Geminicoccus roseus DSM 18922: one gene and its partner. The protein of the gene in region 1 interacts with the protein of each later gene in a pairwise test. Links are inferred from orthologs where the notes say so. Each region holds a gene or a part of one and is shown in the gene's direction. Other genes may lie near its edges.

Region 1 (6,036 bases):
GCGAAATTACCTATATGAACTGGTCCCCGCTGCCGGAATCGAACCGGCATGCCTTGCGGCGAGCGATTTTAAGTCGCTTGCGTCTACCTGTTTCGCCAAGCGGGGGCCGTGCGGCAGCCTAGCAAGCGGCAGCCGCGGCGGGAACGGGGTCAGGTCTCGTCCTTGGTCTCGACATGGCGCTCCAGCGCCCATGCGGTCAGCGCGGCATAGCCGGAGGCCAGCAGCGCCTCGTCGGTGCCGCGGAACACGATGGTGGTGCCGTAGCGGCCATCCCGGCTGAACGGGTAGCTGCCGATGTCGATGGCGGCATGCTGGTTCTGGATCGCCGCCAGGGGCTCGGCCACCTCGCCTTCCGGCGCGTACACGGTCAGGCTCTTCGACTTCAGGCGCGGGCCGCCCTTCAGCTTGGCTTTGATGCCGTCGAACATGGCGCGCATGATCGAGGGCACGCCGGCCATCACGTAGACGTTCTCGACCCGGAAGCCCGGGGCGATGCTGACCGGATTGTCGATCAGCTCGGCCCCTTCCGGGGTCTCGGCCATCCGCATCCGCGCGGCGTTCACCTTCTCCGGCGGGAAATAGGCAAGGAGGCGGCGCTCCGCCTCGGGATGGCGGCCGAACGGCAGGCCGAACGCCTTGGCCACGCAGGCGGACGTGATGTCGTCATGGGTCGGGCCGATGCCGCCCGTGGTGAACAGGTAGGTGTAGCGGCGGCGCAGCGTGTTCACCGCGTCCACGATCTCCTGCTCGATGTCGGGGATCACCCGCGCTTCGGCCAGGCGCACCCCGATCTCGCCGAGCTCACGGGCGATGTGGGCCAGGTTCACGTCCTGGGTGCGTCCGCTCAGGATCTCGTTGCCGATGATCAGGACCGCAGCGGTCGGCTGGTCGCTCATGCTTGCCTATCCTAGAAAGGTCCGGGCCTCGTTGCCGGCTGGCGGGCAGATGGGCCGACCCATCCGTTAAAGCGAGGCGATCCGTTGCTTTTGCCGCAGCCGCTCTACCCCGCAACCCTCATGCGGCGCTACAAGCGCTTTCTGGCCGACCTGCGCCTGGAGGACGGACGCGAGGTCACCGCGCACCTGGCCGATCCCGGCCGGCTGCCGGAACTGTCCCGGCCAGGCCTCCGCGCCTGGCTGTCCTTCCACGACGAGCCGCGCCGCCGTCTGCCCTGGTCCCTGCAGCTGATCCAGGCGCCGGACGGGGCGCTGGTCGGCATGAACACCGCCGCGCCGAACCGTCTGGTCGCCGAGGCGCTGGCGGAAGGCCGGATCCCGCAGCTGGGCCCGATCCGCCAGGTGGTGGCCGAGAGCGTGCCGGCGGTGGGCACCCGGCTGGACTTCCGCTGCACCATGGAAGACGGCCGCACCCTCTGGCTGGAGGTCAAGGGCGTCACCTGGCGGCGGGGCAACCGTCTGGCCTTTCCCGACGCAGTGACCGCGCGGGGGACCCGACACCTGCGCGAGCTTGCCCGGCTGGCCGAAGCTGGCGACCGCGCGGTGCTGCTGTTCGTGGCGCAGCGGGCCGACGGGGTGGCGCTGGAGATCGCCCGCGACATCGACCCGGCCTACGATGCCGCGCTTGCCCTGGCCATGGCCGCCGGGGTCCAGGTCCTGGCTTTCCGCTGCGCCGTATCCACCACGGAAGTAGTTCTTGATGAAATTCTACCAATGGTTTAGTTCTCCGCCCCCTGGAGCGCAGCGTCCGCGGAGCCGCGACCGTGAGCAGGCCATCCCCTTGCATCCCGCCGAATGCTTCCCCGCCATGCGCGACGCCGGCCGCCTGGCAGCGGCCACCCTCGACATGATCGCGCAGGAGATCCGCCCGGGCGTCGCCAGCCGGCGGCTGGACGCGCTGGCCGAAACATTCATCCGCGACCATGGCGCGGTGCCGGCCCCCCTGGGCTATCGCGGCTATCCGTTCGCCACCTGCATGTCGCCGAACCAGGTGGTCTGCCACGGCATGCCGGACGAGCGGCCGCTGGCCGAGGGCGACATCCTCAAGGTCGACGTGACCGTGAAGCTGGACGGCTGGCATGGCGACAGCTGCCGCACCTTCGCGGTCGGCGCCATCGATCCCGAGCGGACCCGGCTGCTGCAGACCACCCGCACCGCCCTGGCACTTGGGCTTGAGGCGGTGCGCCCAGGCGGGTGGTTGTCCGCGATTGGCCGGGCGATCCAGGGTCATGTCGAGGCACAAGGCTATGCGGTGGTGCGCAGCTATTGCGGCCACGGCATCGGCCGGGAGTTCCACCAGCCGCCGCAGGTCCTGCACCATCTGGACCTGGCGCGCGACGTGGAGCTGCGGCCAGGCATGTTCTTCACGATCGAGCCGATGGTGAACACGGGCGGCCATGCCACGATCCGCCTGGAGGACGGCTGGACGGTGGTGACCGCCGATGGGGGGCTGTCCGCCCAGTTCGAGCACACGGTGGGCGTCACCGAGACCGGCGTCGAGGTGTTCACCCTGTCCCCCGCCGGCTGACGCCCATGTTCCAGCTCGATCCCGCCATCGCCGACAGCCTGCGCCCGCACGGCCTGTCGGTGGCGCGCGAGGCCGACGAGGCCGGCGGCAGCCGCTTCGTGGTGGTCGGGCGGACCTGGCTGCACAAGGAGCGGCTGCGGGCGCTGGCCGCAAGGTTCGACGGCAGCCGCAAGGCGTGGCTCCTGTTCTCCGAGGAGGCGCTGCGCGGCCTTGCCGACCAGCTGGCGACGCTGGCGCCGGGTCTCGCCGAGGCGGCGCCGGCCGATCCGGACAAGGGCTGGGTGTTCGGCAGCAAGCACTACCATGGCCACCGCGAGCGGCTGCGCACCCGCTTTGCCGAGGCGCGCGAGGAGACGGCGCTCGCCGACTACGAGCTTTTGGAGCTGCTCCTGTTCTTCTCGGTCTACCGCCGCGACACCAAGCCGATCGCCAAGGCGATGATCGAGCGGTTCGGCAGCCTGGGCGCCGTGCTGGCGGCGCCGCCGGAGCGCTATGGCGAGCTGTTCCAGCTGGACCCGCTCCAGGCCGACGCGGAGCGCCGCCAGCAGGTCGACGAGGACCTGCGCTTCACCAGGGTGCTGCTGAAGGCGATCCACCAGGCGATGCGCCGGACCCTGAAGGAGGAGCTCAAGGACCGGCCGCTGGTGGGATCGTGGACGGCCCTCACCGACTATCTCGCGGTGACCATGAGCCATGACGGCACCGAGCATTTCCGCATCCTGTTCCTCGACCGCAAGAACATCCTGCTGCGCGACGAGGTGCAGAGCCGCGGCACCGTCGACCATACCCCCCTCTATCCCCGCGAAGTGCTCAAGCGCTGCCTGGACCTGGATGCGGCGGCGATCATCATGGTCCACAACCACCCCTCCGGCGACCCGACCCCGTCCCGGCCGGACATCGAGATGACCCGGGAGGTGGTGAACCTGCTCAAAGCCGCCGGGATCGAGGTCCACGACCATGTGATTGTCGGCAAGGGCCGCCATCTGAGTTTCCGCAGCGAAGGGCTGATCTGAGGCCGGCCGCGTTCCGGGGCGCATTCCGGGCGCGCGCCGGATCTGCTAGCCAGCCCGCGCCATGCAGCATCTGCCCGACCTCCCCGTCCGCGACCTCCTGCCCTCCCTCGTCGATACGCTCGGCGATGCCGGCCGCGCCGTGCTGGAAGCGCCGCCCGGGGCCGGCAAGACCACGCTGGTGCCGCTGGCGCTGCTGGAAGCGCCCTGGCGCCAGAACCGCCGGCTGATCATGCTGGAGCCGCGCCGGCTGGCGACCCGGGCCGCCGCGCGCCGGATGGCCGAGATCCTGGGCGAGGAGACCGGCCAGCAGGTCGGCTACGCCATGCGCTTCGAGCGCAGCATCGGCCAGAACACGGTGGTCGAGGTCCTGACCGAGGGCCTCTACCTGCGCCGGCTGCAAACCGATCCGGAGCTGGCCGACGTGGCCGCGGTGATCTTCGACGAGTTCCACGAGCGCTCGCTGGATGCCGACTTGGCCCTGGCGCTGACCCTGGAGAGCCGCGCGGCGCTGCGCCCGGACCTGCGCGTCCTGGTGATGTCGGCGACCCTGGACGGCGAGGCGGTGGCCCGTCTCCTGGACGACGCCCCGGTGCTGCGCAGCCAGGGCCGGATGTTCCCGGTGGCCGTGCGCCATCTGGGCCGCGACGCGGCGGAGCCCGTCGACCGCGCGGTGGCGAACGCCTGCCTGGACGCGGTCGCCACCGAGAGCGGCTCGATCCTGGCCTTCCTGCCGGGCCAGGCCGAGATCGGCCGGGCGGCCTCGTTCCTCGCGGCACGCCTGGGCGGGCGCAAGGAGATCGAGATCCACCCGCTCTATGGCGACCTGTCCCGCGAGGCCCAGGACCGGGCGATCCGCCCCCCTGCCCCCGGGCAGCGCAAGATCGTGCTGGCCACCGACATCGCCGAGACCAGCCTGACCATCGAGGGAGTGCGGGTCGTGGTCGACAGCGGCCTGGCGCGCAAGCCGAGCTTCTCGCCACGCACCGGCACCTCCGCCCTGGTGACCCGCAGGATCGCCCTGGCCAATGCCGAGCAGCGCCGGGGGCGCGCCGGCCGGCTGGAGCCGGGGGTGTGCCTGCGGCTGTGGTCGGCGGCCGAGGAGCGCGCCATGCTCCCGCATCTGCCGCCCGAGATCGCCGACAGCGACCTGGTGCAGCTGGTGCTGGAGCTGCGCCTGTGGGGCGTGCAGGACCCGGCAACCCTGTCCTGGCTGGACCCGCCCCCGGCGGGCGCCCTGGCGGCGGCGGCCGCCACGCTGGAGAGCCTGGGCGCCCTGGACGAGGCCGGCCAGGTCACGCCGGCCGGCCGACGCATGGCGGCCCTGCCGACCCATCCGCGCCTGGCCGCGATGATCCTGGCAGCCGAGCGCGAGGGCCTGGCCGCCACCGGGATCGCCCTGGCGGCGCTCCTGTCCAGCCGCGACCTGACCCCTGGCAGCGCGTCCACCGACCTCGCCCACCGGCTGGCGGCGCTGCGCGACGGCAGCGGCGATCCCGCGCGGCGCCGGCAGGTGCAGGACATCGCCCGCCAGCTCGCCCGCGGCCGGTTCGACCGCCGCGAGATCGAGCCGGAGAGGGCCGGGCTCCTGCTGGCGGCGGCCTATCCGGACCGGATCGCCCAGCGCCGCCAGCCCGGCTCCTATCGGCTGGCGAACGGCCGCGGCGCAAGGCTGGAGCCGGGCGATCCCCTGGCGGCGATGCCCTTCCTGGTGATCGCCGAGGTCGACGATCGCGGAGCCGATGGCCGCTGCCGTCTCGCGGCGGCGCTGGACCCAAGCGACATGCCGGCCGGGCGGTGCCGAGAGGTCACCGAGACGCGGATCGACCCGCAGAGCGGCCGGGTCGTCGCCAGGCGCGCCACCATGATCGGGGCCATCGAGCTGCGCGCCAGCGAGACCGATCCCCCGGCGGAGCTGGCCGAGCGGATCCTGCTCGACGCCCTGGCCCCGGCCCTGCCCGAACTGGTCGCCGCCAGCCCGGCGGCGGAGCGCCTGCGCCGGCGGGTGGAGATGCTGCGCGGTGCCGATGGTCCGGACAGCACCCTGCCCGACCTGTCCGACGACGGCCTGGTCCGGGACGCGGCCACGCTGCTGGGCGGCTGGCTCGGCGGGCTGCGTTCGCTGAAGGCGGCGAGAGGGCTGGACTGGCACGCGATCCTGGCCGCCAGGCTGGACCATGCCGCGCGCACCCGCCTGGATGCCGAACTGCCGACCCACTGGACGACCCCGGCCGGCACCCGCCACGCCATCGACTATGGCGTCGACCCGCCGGTGCTGGCGGTGCGGCTGCAGGAGATGTTCGGCGCGGCCAGCGGCCCGGTCCTGGGGCGCGGCAGGATCCCCTGCGTCCTGCACCTGCTCTCGCCGGCCCAGCGCCCGGCCGCGATCACCTCGGACCTGGCCGGCTTCTGGATCACCGGCTGGCCCGCGACCAGGAAGGACCTGAGGGGCCGCTATCCCAAGCATTTCTGGCCGGACGACCCGGCCAGCGCCAAGGCCACCGCCCGGGTCCGCGCCCGTTCCGGCTGAGTTCAGGGCAGC
Region 2 (15,775 bases), 430 kb from region 1 along the record:
CCGAATCGCGCCGCCGCTACCTCAACGCGCGCTCGACCTTCGCGGCCCTGCTGAACCAGCGTGCCGTGCCGGTGGTGAACGAGAACGACACGGTGGCCACCACCGAGATCCGCTTTGGCGACAACGACCGGCTTTCCGCGCGGGTCGCGGTGATGGCCTCGGCCGAGACCCTGGTGCTGCTGTCCGACGTGGACGGGCTCTACACCGCCGATCCGCGCCGCAGCCCCGATGCCCGCCATTTGCCGGTCGTGGAGGAGATCACGCCCGAGATCGAGGCGATGGCCGGCGGCGCCGGCTCCGTGGTCGGCACGGGCGGCATGGTCAGCAAGCTGGTGGCGGCCCGGATTGCGACCCATGCCGGCTGCGCGGTGCTGCTGGCGCGCGGCGACGCCCTCCATCCCCTGGACGCCGTGGAGCAGGGCGCGCGCTCGAGCCTGTTCGTCGCCAAGGCCAGCCCGCACGGCGCGCGCAAGCACTGGATCGCGGCCGCCCTTGGCGTCACCGGGGTACTGCGGGTCGACGAGGGCGCCGCCCGGGCGCTGGTCGCCGGCCGCTCCCTGCTGCCGGCGGGCGTCCGCACGGTCGAGGGCCGGTTCGAGCGCGGCGACGCCGTCCTGATCCGCTCGATCGACGGCCGCGACCTCGCCAAGGGCCTGGTCGCCTACGACGCCGACGACGCGGCGCGGATCGTCGGCCTGCGCAGCGACGACATCGAGCGCACCTTGGGTTATCGTGGCCGCGACGAGCTCATTCACCGCGACGATCTGGTCCTGTTGTAGGGAGTTTGCCTGATGGCCGAGACCGATGCCGTCGACCTGGTGCAGCGGATCGGCCGCCGGGCCAAGGAGGCTGCCGCCGTGCTGGCCCTGGCGCCGCGCGGCGTCAAGGATGCCGCCCTGCATGCCGCCGCCGCTGCCCTGCGCGCTGGCCAAGCGAGCATCCTGGAGGCCAATGCGAAGGACATGGCGGCCGGCGAGGCCGCCGGGCTGAGCAAGGCGCTGCTGGACCGGCTGCTCCTGACCCCTGCACGGGTCGAAGCAATGGCCGCCGGCCTGGAGGTCGTGGCGGAACTCGAGGATCCGGTCGGCCGTGAGCTGGCCCGCTGGCGCCGGCCGAATGGCCTGGACATCGCCCGGGTGGCGGTGCCCCTGGGCGTGGTCGGGGTGATCTACGAGAGCCGTCCGAACGTCACCGCCGATGCGGCGGCCCTGTGCCTGAAGGCCGGCAACGCCGTGATCCTGCGCGGCGGCTCCGACAGCTTCCACAGCTCGCGCGCCATCCACGCGGTCATGGCCAGGGCGATCGCCGAAGCCGGCCTGCCCGCCGACGCCGCCCAGATGATCCCCACCACCGACCGGGCCGCGGTGGGCGCCCTGCTGCAGGCCAGCCAGCATGTCGACGTGATCGTGCCCCGGGGCGGCAAGTCGCTGGTGGCGCGGGTCCAGAACGAGAGCCGGGTGCCGGTGTTCGCCCATCTGGACGGCAACAACCATACCTATCTCCACGCCAGCGCCGATCCGGACATGGCGCGCGAGATCGTGCTGAACGCCAAGCTGCGCCGCACGGGCGTCTGCGGTGCCACCGAGACCCTGCTGGTCGACCGCGCCGCCGCCGCCCGCCTGCTGCCGTCGATCCTGGATGAGCTGGCCGCCCGTGGCTGCGAGATCCATGGCTGCGCGGAGACCCTGGCGCTGTGGTCATGCGCGTTGCCGGCCACCGAGCAGGACTGGGGCACCGAATACCTGGATGCGGTGCTGGCGGTGAAGGTCGTGGCCGGCATCGACGAGGCCATCGGCCATGTCGGCCTGTACGGCAGCCACCATACCGACTGCATCGTCGCCCGCGACGCCGACGCCGCCGAGCGCTTCCTGGCGGAGGTCGACAGCGCCATCGTCACCCACAACGCGTCCACCCAGTACGCGGACGGTGGCGAGTTCGGCTTCGGCGCGGAGATCGGCATTGCCACCGGCCGACTTCATGCACGGGGGCCGGTCGGGCTGGAACAGCTGGTGACCTACAAATACCTGGTCCGCGGCACCGGGCAGTGCCGCCCGGGCTGACCGGCTGCATCTGTTTGGCCCCGGCTGCCGTAAGGTTGGTCGAAGCGACACATTGCTGAGACAAGTTCATGGGCCCGCTTGGCGTCGGGGCGCCAGCGCCCTATGTCGTCCGTAGATGCGAAGCGCGAATACTACGACGCCCTCGGGCGCCGATGGCACCGACGATCTGTTGGATGACCTGCTCGTCAGAGCCGGCCGACAGGATGCCGAGGCATTCAAGAAGCTGTATGCTGCTACGTCTTCGCGACTTCTGGGTGTCGCCTTGAGGATCGTCCGCCGCCGCGAGGTTGCCGAGGACGCGCTGCATGATGCATTCGTGCGGGTCTGGTGGCACGCCGCGCGCTTCGATCCTGCCCGCGGTCAGGCGATGGGCTGGATGATCACCATCGTGCGCAACAGCGCAATCAACCATCTGAGGCGGACCACCCGGGAGGTCCCGCTGGTGAGCGGCGACCAGGACGACGAGCAGGACCTGCTCGACCGGATGGCGGCCGTCCCAGGCGTCGACCCCACCGACCGGATCGGCCTCGCCCGCTGCCTGGAGGAGCTTGAGCCCGCGCCGCGCCAGTGTGTGGTGATGGCGTTCGTTGATGGCTGGAGCCATGAGGATCTCGCCGAGCGGCTCGGCCATCCGCTTGGCACCGTCAAGAGCTGGATCCGGCGCAGCCTCTCCCGCCTGCGGGAGTGCCTGGGCTGATGATGAGCGGATCCGGCGAGGAGCGCGACGAGCTGGAGATCGATGCCGGCGAGTTCGTGCTGGGCACGCTCTCGGCCGACGAGCGGATGCGCTTCGAGATGCGCCTGCGCACCGACCGTCGGGCCCAGGCGGCGGTGGCCTACTGGGAGCGGCGGCTAGCGCCCTTGGCCGGGCTTGCCCAGACGGAGGAACCGAACCCTGCCCTGTTCGAGCGGATCGAACGGACCATCAAGCACCAGGCCCGTCCGGCCCGCGGGCGGATCATGGTGCCGCTGCACCGGCGGATCTGGAACAGCGTGTCGATCTGGCGGGGCGTGGCGCTCGGGACCAGCCTGGCTGCGGCAGCCCTGGCCGGCCTGCTGGTGATCCGGCCGATCCCGCAGGAGGCGGGACCGTCCTATGTCGCGATCCTGGACAACGCCGAGGGGGCGCCGGTCTGGCTGGTCACCGCCGATCCGGCCGCGAGCACCGTGTCGGTGGATGCGGTGGGACAGGCGCCGGACGACACCAGGGTTCCGGAGCTCTGGCTGATCTCGGAAGGTGCGCCAGCGCCGGTCTCGCTGGGCCTGCTCCAGCCGGATACTCGAACCCGGACCATCCTGGATCCGTCGCAGCTGGCCGATCTTCGCCAGGGTGCGGTCCTGGCGGTGTCGCTGGAACCGCCGGGCGGCTCGCCGACCGGCGCTCCCACGGGCCCGGTGGTCCAGCAGGGCCAGATCGTCCCCTACCTGCCCTAGAAGCCGGATCCCGGCTGTCCAGGTCCGTCAGATGACCGGGCGGTGCATGCCGGATGGGGGCTCGTCCAGGAGTTGGCCCAGCCGGTGCAGCGCTTCGGCCAGGGCCGGCCGGCTCGATGGCGCGCCCAGCGAGACGCGGACCGCCTCCAGCTCGACATGGCCGACTGCAAAGGCGCTGCCCGGCATGACCGCCAGCCCGGCACGGGCGGCGTGACCAGCGAACGCCTCGGCCGACCAGCCCGAATCCAGCTCCAGCCAGAGATGGTGGCAGGTCGGCACGGCCGCGAACCGCGCGCCGCTCAGGGCCTGGACCGCCAGCCGCTGCCGGATCGCATTCTCCGCGCGGATCGCTTCGACGATCGCGGCCAGGGTGCCGTCGCCAATCCAGCGCGAGGCCAGGGCCGTCATCAGGGGCGGCGCCATCAGGCTGGTCGCCCGCAGCATCGCCGTCAGCCGGCGGGCCCCTGCCCGGCTTGGCGCCAGGACGAAGGCGGTGCGCAGGGCCGGCGTCGCGCATTTGGACAAGGTGTCGACGTGCCAGACCAGATCCGGCGCCAAGCTCGCCAGGGAGGGCAGGCCGTCGCCGGCCAGCTCGGCATAGGCGTCGTCCTCGATGATGGGCACCCCATGATCGGCCGCGACCCGGGCGACCGCCTGGCGCCGCTCCGCCCCCATGGTGGCAGTGGTCGGGTTGTCCGCCGCCGGGACCAGATAGAGGGCCTTTGGCCGCTGCGCGCGGCAGCAGGCGGCAAACGCGTCGGGAAGGATCCCCTCCGCGTCCATCGGCAGCGGCCAGAGCACGATCCCGAGCTGGGACGCCACCGCCTTCAGCCCCGGATAGGTGAAGGTCCCGGCACAGAGGATGTCGCCGGGCGCAAGCAGCAGGCGCGCCAGGGCATGGAGGACGCTCTGCGCTCCGGCCGCCACCAGCACGCACTCGGGCGGCACGTCGTCGTGGCGCCGGCCCAGCCACCGCGCCGCCGCGAGACGGTCCTGCTCGGCTCCGGCGGTCTCCTGGTAGTGCAGATGCGCCATTCCGGCCGGCGTGGCCAGCATTGCGGCGAGGTCGGCCGGGATCCGCTCCGCCAGGCGGGCCGCCGCCGGCTGCGGCGGGATGTTCATGCTGAGGTCGACCAAGGCGCCGGCGTCGGCCGGATCGGGCGCGAGCGATGCCCTGGCGCCCGCGGCGACAAAGCTGCCGCGTCCCGCGCTGGCCTCGATCAGGCCGAGCCCGCCGGCCTCGCGCAGGGCCCGGGTCACCGTGGTGAGATCGACGCCCAGCTGGGCGGCGATGTCGCGCTGCGGCGGCAGGCGGTCACCCGGACGAAGCTGGCCGGAACGAATCCCTTCCACGAGCGCTTCCAGGATACCCCGTGCCTTTGGCCCTGTCCGACCCTGGAGGGTCGGCCGCCAAGGCGGAAGGTCGGTGGCTCGCAGAGGCCTGGCCATGGTCAACGATGTTCCATGCGGGACGGGCAGAAGGTCGCGCCTGGCTCGGAATCCGGACAGCCGCCCTTGGTCGGAGCATATTGTATGGCTATATCCCGGACAACGCCACCTTATTGTATGGTTCAAAGCGCCTGCTCCTCCATACAACCAGCCGGGCCGAGGCCGGGCAGAGGGATCCGTCGCACATGCAGCACGCCGCGCAGTCCACCCACACCCACGAATCGGGCTGGACCGAAACCAGCAGCCCGATGCGGACCGGGATCCGCGGCCGCTGTCCCCGCTGCCAGCAGGGTCACCTGTTCCAGGGCTATCTGAAGCTCGCCAAATCCTGCGAGGTGTGCGGCCTGGACTATTCCTTCGCCGACCCGGCCGACGGGCCGGCCTTCTTCGCCATGTCGATCGTGGGCGTCCCGGCCCTGGTGATGGCGGTCTGGCTCGACCTTGCCTTCGACGCGCCCTACTGGGTCCAGCTGGTCACCACCTTCCCGCTCGCGATCCTCGCCTGCATGGCCCTGCTGCGCCCGTTCAAGGGCTGGCTGGTCTGCTCCCAGTACTTCCACCGGGCTGGCGAAGGCCGTCTGGTCGGGCCGGACGAGCGCGAGCGCTGAGCGGCATCTTGCGCTTGGCGACCGGATAGGGTCGGTTGCCGCCACGCCACGACCTTGCCTTGGGACAAGCTTGGACCCGACCTTCCTGCGCCGCCCGGTCGCCCGGATCAACCGTCCGCTCCCGGCCGAGTCGCTGCCGCTCGCCCGGGCGGTCCCGCGGGTCGGCCTGTTCGGCGGCTCGTTCAACCCGGCCCATGAGGGGCATCTGCATGCCAGCCAGGAGGCCCTGCGCCGCCTGCGCCTCGACCGGCTGGTCTGGCTGGTCTCGCCACAGAACCCCCTGAAGGAACGGGATGGGATGGCGCCGTTCGTCGAGCGTTTCGCCTCGGCCGAGCGGGTAGCGGCCGCCGACCCGCGGATCCGGGTCAGCGACTACGAGGAGCGCCACGGGCTGCGCTATTCGGCGGACACCATCACCCGCCTCGCCCGCGCGCCCGACCGCCGGCATGTATGGATCATCGGTGCCGACAATCTCCTGCAACTGCCGCGCTGGAAGCACTGGCTCCTTTTGTTGCAGACCTGCCCGGTTGCGGTGCTGGCCCGCGCACCATATCTTCAGCGTGCTGGAAAAGGATTGGTGGCCCAGAGGTTCGCAGCGGCGCGGCTCGACGAGCGCCATGCCGACCGGCTGGCCGACATGCCTCCTCCGGCATGGGTCTTGTTGCATCATCGGCTGCATCCCGCCTCATCGACGGCCATCCGCCGCGATCGGGCTGCGGCGAACCAGGAGATATCGACATAGCCACGGCAGGCAATGGAGGCATGGCACCGGCCGACCTCCTCGACTTCATCACGAAGTCGCTCGACGACGACAAGGCGGTCGATCCGATCGTCGTTGATCTGGCCGGCAAGACCTCGATCGCCGACTGGATGGTGGTCGCCTCGGGAACGTCCCAGCGGCACATCTCCTCGATGGCCGAGAAGATCCTGCAGAGCCTGAAAGAGCGCGGCTACAAGAACGTCTCCGGCGAGGGGCTCGGCTCCTCGGACTGGGTCCTGATCGATGCCGGCGACGTGATCGTGCATCTGTTCAAGCCGGAGACCCGCAGCTTCTACGACATCGAGAAGCTCTGGTCGGTCGAGGCGCCCAAGCGCCTGGCGGTCGCGCCCGGCTGAGCCCATGCGGGTGACCATCCTGGCGGTCGGTCGCAGCAAGGACACGGCGATCGACGGCCTGGTCGAATCCTACCGCCAGCGCTGTCCCCTGCTCGCCCCGGTGGTCGAGGTCGAAAGCCGCAAGCCGGCCGACGATCCCGGCCGCCGCGACGACGAGGCGCGCCTCCTCCTGTCGAGGCTGCCGTCCGGCGCCACCGTGGTGGCGCTGGACGAGCATGGCCGCCAGTTCACCAGCATCGGCTTTGCCGAGCGGCTGGGCGCGTGGCGCGACCAGGGCGTGCGCGACCTGGCCCTGCTGATCGGCGGGGCCGCCGGCCATGGCGGCGCCGTGCTGGAGCGGGCCGACCTCAAGCTCGCCTTCGGCACGATGACCTGGCCGCACATGCTGGTGCGCGTCATGCTGGCCGAACAGGTCTATCGCGCCTCCACGATCCTGGCCGGCCACCCCTACCACCGCGCCTGACCGGTCCCTTGCGGCCGGAGCCGGCAGCGCCCGGCGCGGCTCATTCCCGCGCAGGCGACCGGTTTTGCTTGCCCCACCATGCCGCCATGTCCATTCCTGTTCAGGGCTACACCTTGAACCAACGGGCAGATCATGGCGGCATCGCAAAGCACCGGTCCCTTCCAGCGCCGGGTCGTCCTTCCTTTCCGCCAGTTCTTCGACACCGAGAGTTCCAGCGGCATCGTCCTGATCGCCACCGCTGGCCTGGCGTTCCTTTGGGCGAACTCGCCGTTCGCCGATTCCTACGAGGCGATGAAGCACCTGCAGACCACCGTCACCATTGGCGGGGTCGGGGTCGACAAGTCGCTGGCGCATTGGGTCAACGATTTCCTGATGGCGCTGTTCTTCTTCCTGGTCGGCCTGGAGATCAAGCGCGAGCTGGTGTCGGGCGAGCTGCGTGGCTGGTCCCGCGCCGCCCTGCCGGTGGTCGGCGCGCTGGGCGGCATGGTCGGCCCCGCCCTGATCTATGCCGCGATCGCCGGCAGCTCCGGCTATTCGCCTGGCTGGGGCGTGCCCATGGCGACCGACATCGCCTTCGCGGTGGGCGTGCTGGCGCTGATCGGCGACCGGGTGCCCTACAACCTCAAGGTGTTCCTGCTGGCCTTCGCGATCGTCGACGATCTCGGGGCGGTGATCGTGATCGCCCTGTTCTACACCCCCAACCTCGCGGTGGTGCCGCTGCTCGTCTCGCTGGCGACCTGCGTGATCGCGGGGGTCTATGGCCGCCAGGGCGGTGGGCGGCCGGTGGTTTATGTCGTGCTGGGCGCCATTGCTTGGTACGCGATGCTCAAGTCGGGCGTCCATGCCACCATCGCCGGGGTGCTGATGGCCCTGACCGTGCCCCTGCGCCACGTCCCGGATCCGCGGGCCCTGGGCGAAGCGCTGACGCCCCGGCTGAACGGCAGTCGCGAGCGGATCGAGGTCGAGCTGGCATCGCTGGAAAAGCTGATCGAGGAGCAGCAAAGCCCGCTGCACAACTTCGAGCACAAGCTGCAGCCTTACGTGGCTTACCTGATCATGCCGATCTTCGCCCTGTTCAATGCCGGCGTGAACGTCACCAGCGGCAACGTGCAGCTGGGGGTGGGCGCGCTTGCCGTGTTCGTCGGCCTGCTGCTCGGCAAGCCGATCGGCATTGTCGGCGCGGTCTGGCTCGGCGCTGCCCTGAAGCTGTACCGCCTCCCGCCGGAGATGGACCTGCGCACCCTCACCGGCCTGGGGCTCCTGGGCGGGATCGGCTTCACCATGTCGCTGTTCATCGCCGGCCTGGCCTTCCCCGACCAGATGATGCTGGACGAGATCAAGCTGGGCGTGCTGGGCGCCTCGGTGGTGGCGGCCCTGGGCGGCCTCGTGCTGCTGCGCATGGCGCTGCCGGCGCGAGCGACCCTGTCCGACCAGCCGGCCAGCTGACGGAAACCGCCGCACCAGGCCTGGCCCTGCGGGCTTGGCCTGGCTGCGTGCGGATCGTCGCTGGGCGGGGGCGACGCTCTATGAGGGTGCCGGAGGCAGGGCCGACAGGCGCGCACGAGCACGACCGTTAACGCTACGGGAGGACAGCGTCCCCGGAAGCCAAGGCCCGGTCGTGTGCCGTCATTGGCGGCCGGCTTGGCGGGTACCGTGCCGGCATCCCGGAGACGCCGCCGGACTGTCTCGGGATTGGCGGCGCTCCTGTCCCGGCCGCCCCGCCGACGCCCGCGTGTCTGCCCAAGGATCCAGCTCTCCGCGATCGGCTTCCCCGATGCGCAGCGGCATGGGCCTGCCGGCAGCAGGCCTTCCCGAGTGCGACCGGATGGAACGGGAGATCGCACCGTACCGTTCGGCCTCGGCGTGGAGGGACAGCGCGGGGCGGGACGCCAGGATGCAGCCCCGAGGCCAGGATCGGCAGGCCCGGGTCGCTCGGTGCCGCCTCGCCGCGCATCCCGAGGCTCCATCGGCCTTTCTCACGGCGCGCGCCCCACCTTCCTGTAGGGCCGTCAGCGCCGCCAATCCCGAACCGCAGGCTGGTCGGGCCGCCTTTCCACCGCCATTTCGCTTCCCCGCCACGGCGAGGACGGCCTCGCTAGTGGAGCGGCAGGCGCCGGTAGCGGCCGGGCAGGGCCGGGTCGTGGAAATGGTCGAGCGGCCCATGGTCGACGAAGTGGCGGTGCCAGTGCGCCAGCGCCTCGTGGTCCAGGCAGACACCCAGGCCCGGCCCGTCCGGAACGGGCACCATGTTGTCCACCTGGCGGAACGGGCCGCCCTCGATCACGTCGCCGACCTGCCAGCGGAACAGGGACTGGGAGGGCTCGCGGATCCAGGGCATCGCCGCGCTGACATGCAGGTAGGCGGCCGTGCACACCCCGGTGTCGCCGGAATAGCACCAGAAGCCCACCCCCATCGCCTCGCAGGCGCCGATGAAGCGGATCGCCCGCGCGATCCCGCCCAGCACCGCGAAGTTCACCACGATCGTGTCCGGCGTCCCGAGCGCCACCGCCCGGCGCAGGTCCGCGACATGGCTGGAGAACGGGATCGCCGAATGGCGCCGAAGCGCCGCCATCTCCTCGAAGGTGGCGACCGGGTCCTCGTAGTTGCGGATGTCGAAGGGCTCGATCTCCCGCAGGATCCGGATGGCGGTGGGCAGCGACCACTGCATGTTGGAATCCAGCCGGATCATCGCTTGTGGCCCCAGCGCGTCGCGCAGGAGGCGCACGGTGCGGATCTCCAGGAGGGGGTCGCCCAGGATCAGCTTGCCCTCGAAGAAGGTGCTGCCATGGGCCTCGCGCATCGCCAGGCAATGCTCGACCACCGCCTCCGGAGACATCTCCCGGCCCTGGCGGAAGCCGAAATACTCGGTGAACGGGATCCGGTCGCGCAGTTTGCCGCCGAGCAGGCGGTGGAGCGGCTGCTGCCAGGCCTTGCCGCGCAGGTCCCAGAGCCCGATCTCGATGGCGCCGAATGCCTTGCCGACGGAAGCGTCATCGGTGTTCTGCACGATCTGCCAGGGCGGCAGGCAGACGCTTTCGCAGGCCGCGATGTCCAGCGGGTCCTGGCCGATCAGGCGCTGGCCCATCGCCTCGATCGTCCCCAGCACGTCGGTGGAGGGAGCTTCGCCGAGACCGACCAGGCCCTGGTCGGTCCGCACCTCGACGATCACCTTGGAGGTGCCGGGATAGAGGCCGCCGCTCCACCACAAGGGCGCTTCCAGCGGAATATTGACCGGGGTCGCCTTCAAGCCGGTGATGCGCATCCCACCTCTCCGTCCCTGCCGGTCCGGCCAGCCTCACGTCTCCGGATCGTCACCTGCCGGCATCGGATGGACGATCACCTCCGCCCCCGGAACGAGTTCCTCCAAGTCGATCTCGAGGCGGTCCGCGGCCAGCCTTGCCGCCCCCATCCGGGTATCCGGGGCGAACGCCACATGGAGTTCCACGAACCTCTCGTCCCCGACCTCGCGGGTGCGCAGGTCGTGCAGGCCGAGCACGCCCGGGTGAGCCAGCGCACGCGCCTCGATCTGCGCCCGCATTTCCGGGGCCATCGCCCGCTCCAGCAGGCTATGGACCGCGTCCCGGCCGATCCGGAACGCCATGAACAGCAGATAGACCGCCAAGCCGGCGCCGATCAGGGGGTCGAGCCGTTCCAGCCCGTACAGGCCGGCTCCCACCAGCGACAGCACCACCGCGACATGGGTGATCAGGTCGCTCTCGTAATGGGCGCGGTCGGCCGCGATCGCCGAGGATCCGGTCAGCGTCACCACCCGGCGCTGGTAGGAGACCAGGCCCAGGGTCGCGACGATCGACACGACCATCACCGCCAGCCCCCACGAGGTGTGGTGCAGCGGCTCGGGGTAGAGGAACTGCCGGATCGCGATGCTGAGGGCGAACAGGCCGGCCCCGGCGACGAAGGCGGCCTGGGTCAGGGCGGAAACAGCCTCTGGACGGCCGTGCCCCAGCCGGTGCCCGGAATCGACCGGCCGCTGCGATGCCCGGAAGCTCAGCCAGATCATGCCGGACGCGGCCACGTCGCCGAAACTGTCCACCGCCGTGCTCATCAGGGCGGCCGAGCCGGTCGCCACCATGGCCATCAGCTTGACCAGCGCCAGGGCGACCGCCACCAGGACGCTCAAGGACGAGGCGCGCTCGACCAGGCTGGCCGAATCGGGCGGTCCTCCTCTCGCTGACGGCTGCGGATCGCTCAGCTCGGGTTCGTCCACGGCATGGACCTCGGGCGCCGGCGGCTCGGACGGCGAAACGGTCTGGATGGTATCGTTCATGCTCACCCTCGCCGTTTGCCCCGATCGGCCGCGGCGATCAACCCGGCAAGGCCGCGCGGCAGTCTCTTTGCCCATCGGGCGGCAGTTCGGCGCTGGTGCGCGCTCACCGGAACGACGGGGCCCACATGGCGGCGGCACTGCCCCCTCCGGCAGCGACGCCGAGAAAACGCTCCACCAGGCTCACGGTGCCGATCAGGCCGCGGCTCATGCGGCCGAGCAGCTGGGCCAGCCCCTTGTCGGGATCCGGCAGCACCACCAGCGCCACCTCGTCGCTGGGGTTCAGGCCGATCCGGTCCTTGGCGATCGCGATCGCCTCGGACAGGCCGCCGATCCGGTCGACCAGCCGCAGCGGCTCCGCCTGGGCGCCGGTCCAGACCCGCCCGCGCGCGACCTCCTCCACCGCCGCCGGGTCCAGCCCGCGCCCGGCCGCCACCCGGTCCTTGAAGGCCTGGTAGATGGCATCCACCATCCCGTCGACCTTGGCCTGCTCCTCGGGCGTATATGGCCGGTTCGGCGACCAGATCCCGGCATGGCGACCGCGGCTGGTGCTGACCCAGTTCACCTCCAGCCAGTCCCAGAGGTCCTGCAGGACCGGCTTGCCGGCGATCACGCCGATCGAGCCGGTGAGCGTCGCCGGCGCGGCCAGGATCATGTCGGCCTCGGCGGCGATCCAGTAGCCGCCCGATCCGGCCACGTCGCCCATGCTGACGATGACCGGCTTGCCGGCCGCCTTGAGCCTTGCGATCTCGCGCGCGATCGTCTCCGAGCCCACCGCCGACCCGCCCGGCGACGAGATCCGGAACAGCACCGCGCGCAGGTCCGGATCCTCCCGGGCGGCGGCCAGGGCGTCGGCCACGTCGTCCGCCGCGGCGGCCTGCCCATCGAAGCCGGCGCTGCCGCGCAGGATCGGGCCCACCGCATGGACCACCGCGATCCGGCCCGCCGCCTCGTCCGGGTCCGGCATGGTCCGCTCCCGGTAGTCGTCCAGGTCGACCCGGCGCAGGCCGCCATCGCTACGAACCAGCTCGCCCAGCACGACGTCCTCGTGCTCCAGCCGGTCGACCAGCCCCGCCTCGAGGGCGGCAGCGCCCACATAGGGCCCCTGGTCGATCACCGCGCCGATCCGCCCGGCCAGGGCGGGACGTCCTTCCTCGATGCCGGTGCGCAGCTGCTGGTCCAGGGAGGAGAGCAGCGACTGGCTCATCTCCTGGTGGGCCGGCGACGGTGCCCGGTCCGTGGCGAAATCCAGCACGGTCTTGTAGTCGCGCCGCTTGGTGACCTCCAGCTCGACGCCCAACTTGTCGATCAGGCCGCGGGCGAACGGCTCCTCCATGGCCAGCCCGGTCAGCCCCACCGAGCCCACCGGCTGCAGGACGATCTGCTCGAACGCCGAGGCCAGGTAGTATCCCTCGTTGCCCGGCGACAGCTCGCCGAAGCTGTCGGCGAAGGCCAGGGTGGTCTTGCCGGCGGCGCGAACCGCCAGGATTGCCTGGCGCAGCTCCTGGGTGGTGGCAAAGCCGCGGCTGGTCTCGTCGAGGCGGGCGTACACCCCCTTCACCCGCGGGTCGCGGGCTGCGCGGTCCAGGGTCTGGACCAGGTCGAGCAGGTGATAGTCCTGGCCGCCGCGCAGCCAGCTGGCGGCCAGGCCAGGCTGGCCTTCCAGGACCGGGCGGCGCAGGTCGAGGGTCAGCAGCATCGCGTCCGGCAAGGGCTCGCTGTCCGGCCGGGTCAGCCACCAAGCAAGGCCGCCCATCCCGGCGACGAGAAGAAGCGCCAGCACGCCGATGGTGGCGAGCAGACCGACCAGGAACCGCCGCATTGGAAACCTCCTGAGGCGCATTCTGCCGCGCCGGCCTTAACGAAGAATGAAGCTTCCGGCACGGCCGCCCTAGGGCAGCGCCGCCGCCACCGATGCCGGCTCCTGGGACGGTGCGCCCGCCACGGCCGCCTCGCTTGCGCGCCTCGCCCGGATCCGCTCGCTCGCGGTCTTCAGCTGCCCGCAGGCCGCCAGGATGTCGCGGCCGCGCGGCACCCGCACGGGGCTCTGGTAGCCGGCGGCCTCCACGATCCGTGCGAAGGCATGGATCCGGTTGTTCGAAGAGCATTCGAACACAGCACCCGGCCAGGCGTTGAACGGGATCAGGTTGACCTTGGCGGGGATGCCCTGGAGCAGGCGCACCAGCTCGCGGGCATCGGCGTCGCTGTCGTTCACGCCCGCCAGCATCACGTACTCGAAGGTGATCGGCTTGTTGCGGTGCGGGTAGGCGCGGCAGGCGTCGAGCAGCTCGGCGATCGGCCATTTGCGGTTCACCGGCACCAGCTCGTCGCGCAGCTCGTCGCGCACCGCATGCAGCGAGATCGCGAGCCCGGTGCCGAGCTCCTGTCCCCACTGCACGATCCTGGGCACAACGCCCGAGGTCGAGAGCGTGATCTTGTGCTTGGACAGGCCGATCCCGTCGCCGTCGCTGGCCAGCTTCATCGCCGCTGCGATGCCGTCATAGTTGAACAGCGGCTCGCCCATCCCCATCACGACGATGTTGGTGAACAGCCGGTCCTCGCGCGGGCTCGGCCACTCGCCCAGGGCGTCGCGCGCGACCAGGAGCTGCGCCAGGATCTCGCCCGGCGTCAGGTTGCGCACCAGCGGCATCGTGCCGGTATGGCAGAACTTGCAGGTGAGCGTGCAGCCGACCTGGGTGGAGACGCACAAGGCGCCGCGATCGTCCTGCGGGATGAAGACGCTCTCGACTTCCTGGCCGTCGAAGAAGCGCAGGAGCCATTTGCGCGTCCCGTCGGTGGACTTCTGCTCGACCACGATCTGCGGCCGCGCCACCGAATACTGCTCGGCCAGCCGGCCACGCAGCTCCTTGGAGAGCGTGGTCATCTCGTCGAACGTCCTGGCACCCCGGCAGTAGATCCAGTGGAACAGCTGGCGGGCGCGCATCCTCGACTTGGATTCGGCCTCGCCCAGCTCCACCAGGACCGCTTCCAGGGCTGCCCGGTCCGCACCGATCAGGCTCTGGAGCCCGTCCGCGGCCAAAGGCTTTCTCAGCTGCTGCACGTCGGTTCAGCCTCGCGCCACCGGCTCCGTCGCCAGCGCCGCGCTCGTGCCGCAGGCGGCGGTGAGCGCGTTGTAGGCGTCGGTGAAGCCGGACAGGGAATAGGTGTCGATGGAATGGGTGTCCCGGGTCGAGGTGGCGCGGACCACGGCCTGCCGGCCGCGCCGCATCGCGACGATCGCCTTCTTGTCGTCGTCGGCGCTCTTCGCCCAGGCCTGCTCGTCGTTGGTGAAGAAACTGAACGGCGTGTCGTCGATCCGCACCGACACCTCGCTGCCCTTCTTGTAGGTGTAGCCCACCCGGATGCTGACCTCGTCGATCGGCGGGCTGGACGGGATCCGGGCCACGATGATGAACGGGTTGCCGCGCGAGGTGTAGTTGCCCTCCTGCTTCTTCGGCTCCGACGCGATGTAGCAGAGCTTCTCGCTGCCCTCGACGACGTAGAGGTTCCAGTCCTGGTGATTGGACAGGAGCTTCGGCGCGGCTTCAGCCATGGAAGGCACAAGCATGGCGAGCGACAAAACGACAGCGGCGAGCGCCTTCATGCAACTCGGCTCCGGAGGCAGGGGATGTTGGACTGCGGCAAGCATAGCCCTGGTGGCGTTCGATCTGAAGGGGTCGCAGCGACGCTCAGGCACGCCCAGTGCCGTCCCGGCCCCGGCGCAGCACCACGCCGCCATGGACGTGCGGTTTCGGAGGAACGATCGGCCCGCCCGGCATCACCGGCCGCTCGCCGAACCGGCCGAGCGTGATCTGCCGGTCGTACATCACGATCGCGGCAGCGATCGCGAGGTTGACGCAAAAGCGCGTCGGGATCTTCACGATATGGTCGCAGCGCGCCTGCATGGCCGGGCTCAGCGAAGCCCGCTCCGGGCCGAACACATAGGCCGCGGCGGAGGGATGACGGAACGACGGCAGCGCCACCGCATCCTCGGTGAGCTCCACCCCGACCAGCCGGCAGCCATGCGGCAGGTTCATCTCGTCCGGGCTGCGGTGGCGGAACACCGGCAGGCTGAGGTTGGACTTGGACGTGTCGGTGCGGCCGGCGTCGCGCAGGGACGTCGCCGGGTCGACCAGGAACAGATAGGCGGCACCGAAGGCATTCGCGGTGCGCATGAGGTTGCCGAAGTTCACCTCTTTCGAGATGGCTTCGGCGCCGATCGCGAACCAGCCGCGAAGTTGTTGCTCGGACATGACGCCCATTTAGGCAGCCGGATCGCGTTCGGGAAGTCTCCATCCGGCGCGTGACCGGGCTTCGCGGCCTGATCCCGGCCGGTGCGAGCACCTTCCCGGCAGCCGGTCCC

What was found.
Region 2: the proteins of sfsA (region 1) and GEMRO_RS0124955 interact in binary tests that used the Escherichia coli proteins (3 or more experiments, as listed by UniProt). The link is inferred for Geminicoccus roseus DSM 18922 from one-to-one orthologs.

Annotation. Positions count from the first base shown.
Region 1 is NZ_KE386572.1:4,676,416-4,682,451, reverse strand. What follows is about bases 107-2,829. They hold sfsA (DNA/RNA nuclease SfsA), read left to right. Parts: upstream 107-980; coding sequence 981-1,679; downstream 1,680-2,829. Other genes in these bases: GEMRO_RS0123095 (JAB domain-containing protein), read left to right, coding at 2,490-2,829; map (type I methionyl aminopeptidase), read left to right, coding at 1,765-2,484; GEMRO_RS31375 (competence/damage-inducible protein A), read right to left, coding at 150-896. Also shown: more of GEMRO_RS0123095, read left to right, coding at 2,830-3,497; ATP-dependent helicase HrpB, read left to right, coding at 3,559-6,024; GEMRO_RS0123085 (hypothetical protein), read right to left, coding at 6,027-6,036. UniProt on the Escherichia coli protein: Binds to DNA non-specifically. Could be a regulatory factor involved in maltose metabolism.
Region 2 is NZ_KE386572.1:5,107,507-5,123,281, forward strand. The notes cover bases 47-2,925. They hold GEMRO_RS0124955 (glutamate-5-semialdehyde dehydrogenase), read left to right. Parts: upstream 47-791; coding sequence 792-2,060; downstream 2,061-2,925. Other genes in these bases: proB (glutamate 5-kinase), read left to right, coding at 47-779; GEMRO_RS0124960 (sigma-70 family RNA polymerase sigma factor), read left to right, coding at 2,230-2,757; GEMRO_RS0124965 (anti-sigma factor), read left to right, coding at 2,757-2,925. In the rest of the region: more of proB, read left to right, coding at 1-46; more of GEMRO_RS0124965, read left to right, coding at 2,926-3,494; GEMRO_RS0124970 (aminotransferase-like domain-containing protein), read right to left, coding at 3,522-4,943; GEMRO_RS0124975 (DUF983 domain-containing protein), read left to right, coding at 5,129-5,551; GEMRO_RS0124980 (nicotinate-nucleotide adenylyltransferase), read left to right, coding at 5,622-6,293; rsfS (ribosome silencing factor), read left to right, coding at 6,314-6,667; 23S rRNA (pseudouridine(1915)-N(3))-methyltransferase RlmH, read left to right, coding at 6,672-7,130; Na+/H+ antiporter NhaA, read left to right, coding at 7,263-8,576; GEMRO_RS0125000 (mandelate racemase/muconate lactonizing enzyme family protein), read right to left, coding at 9,226-10,392; GEMRO_RS31735 (cation diffusion facilitator family transporter), read right to left, coding at 10,426-11,415; signal peptide peptidase SppA, read right to left, coding at 11,519-13,234; 23S rRNA (adenine(2503)-C(2))-methyltransferase RlmN, read right to left, coding at 13,304-14,473; GEMRO_RS31750 (invasion associated locus B family protein), read right to left, coding at 14,480-15,016; GEMRO_RS31755 (RNA methyltransferase), read right to left, coding at 15,102-15,665. UniProt on the Escherichia coli protein: Catalyzes the NADPH-dependent reduction of L-glutamate 5-phosphate into L-glutamate 5-semialdehyde and phosphate. The product spontaneously undergoes cyclization to form 1-pyrroline-5-carboxylate.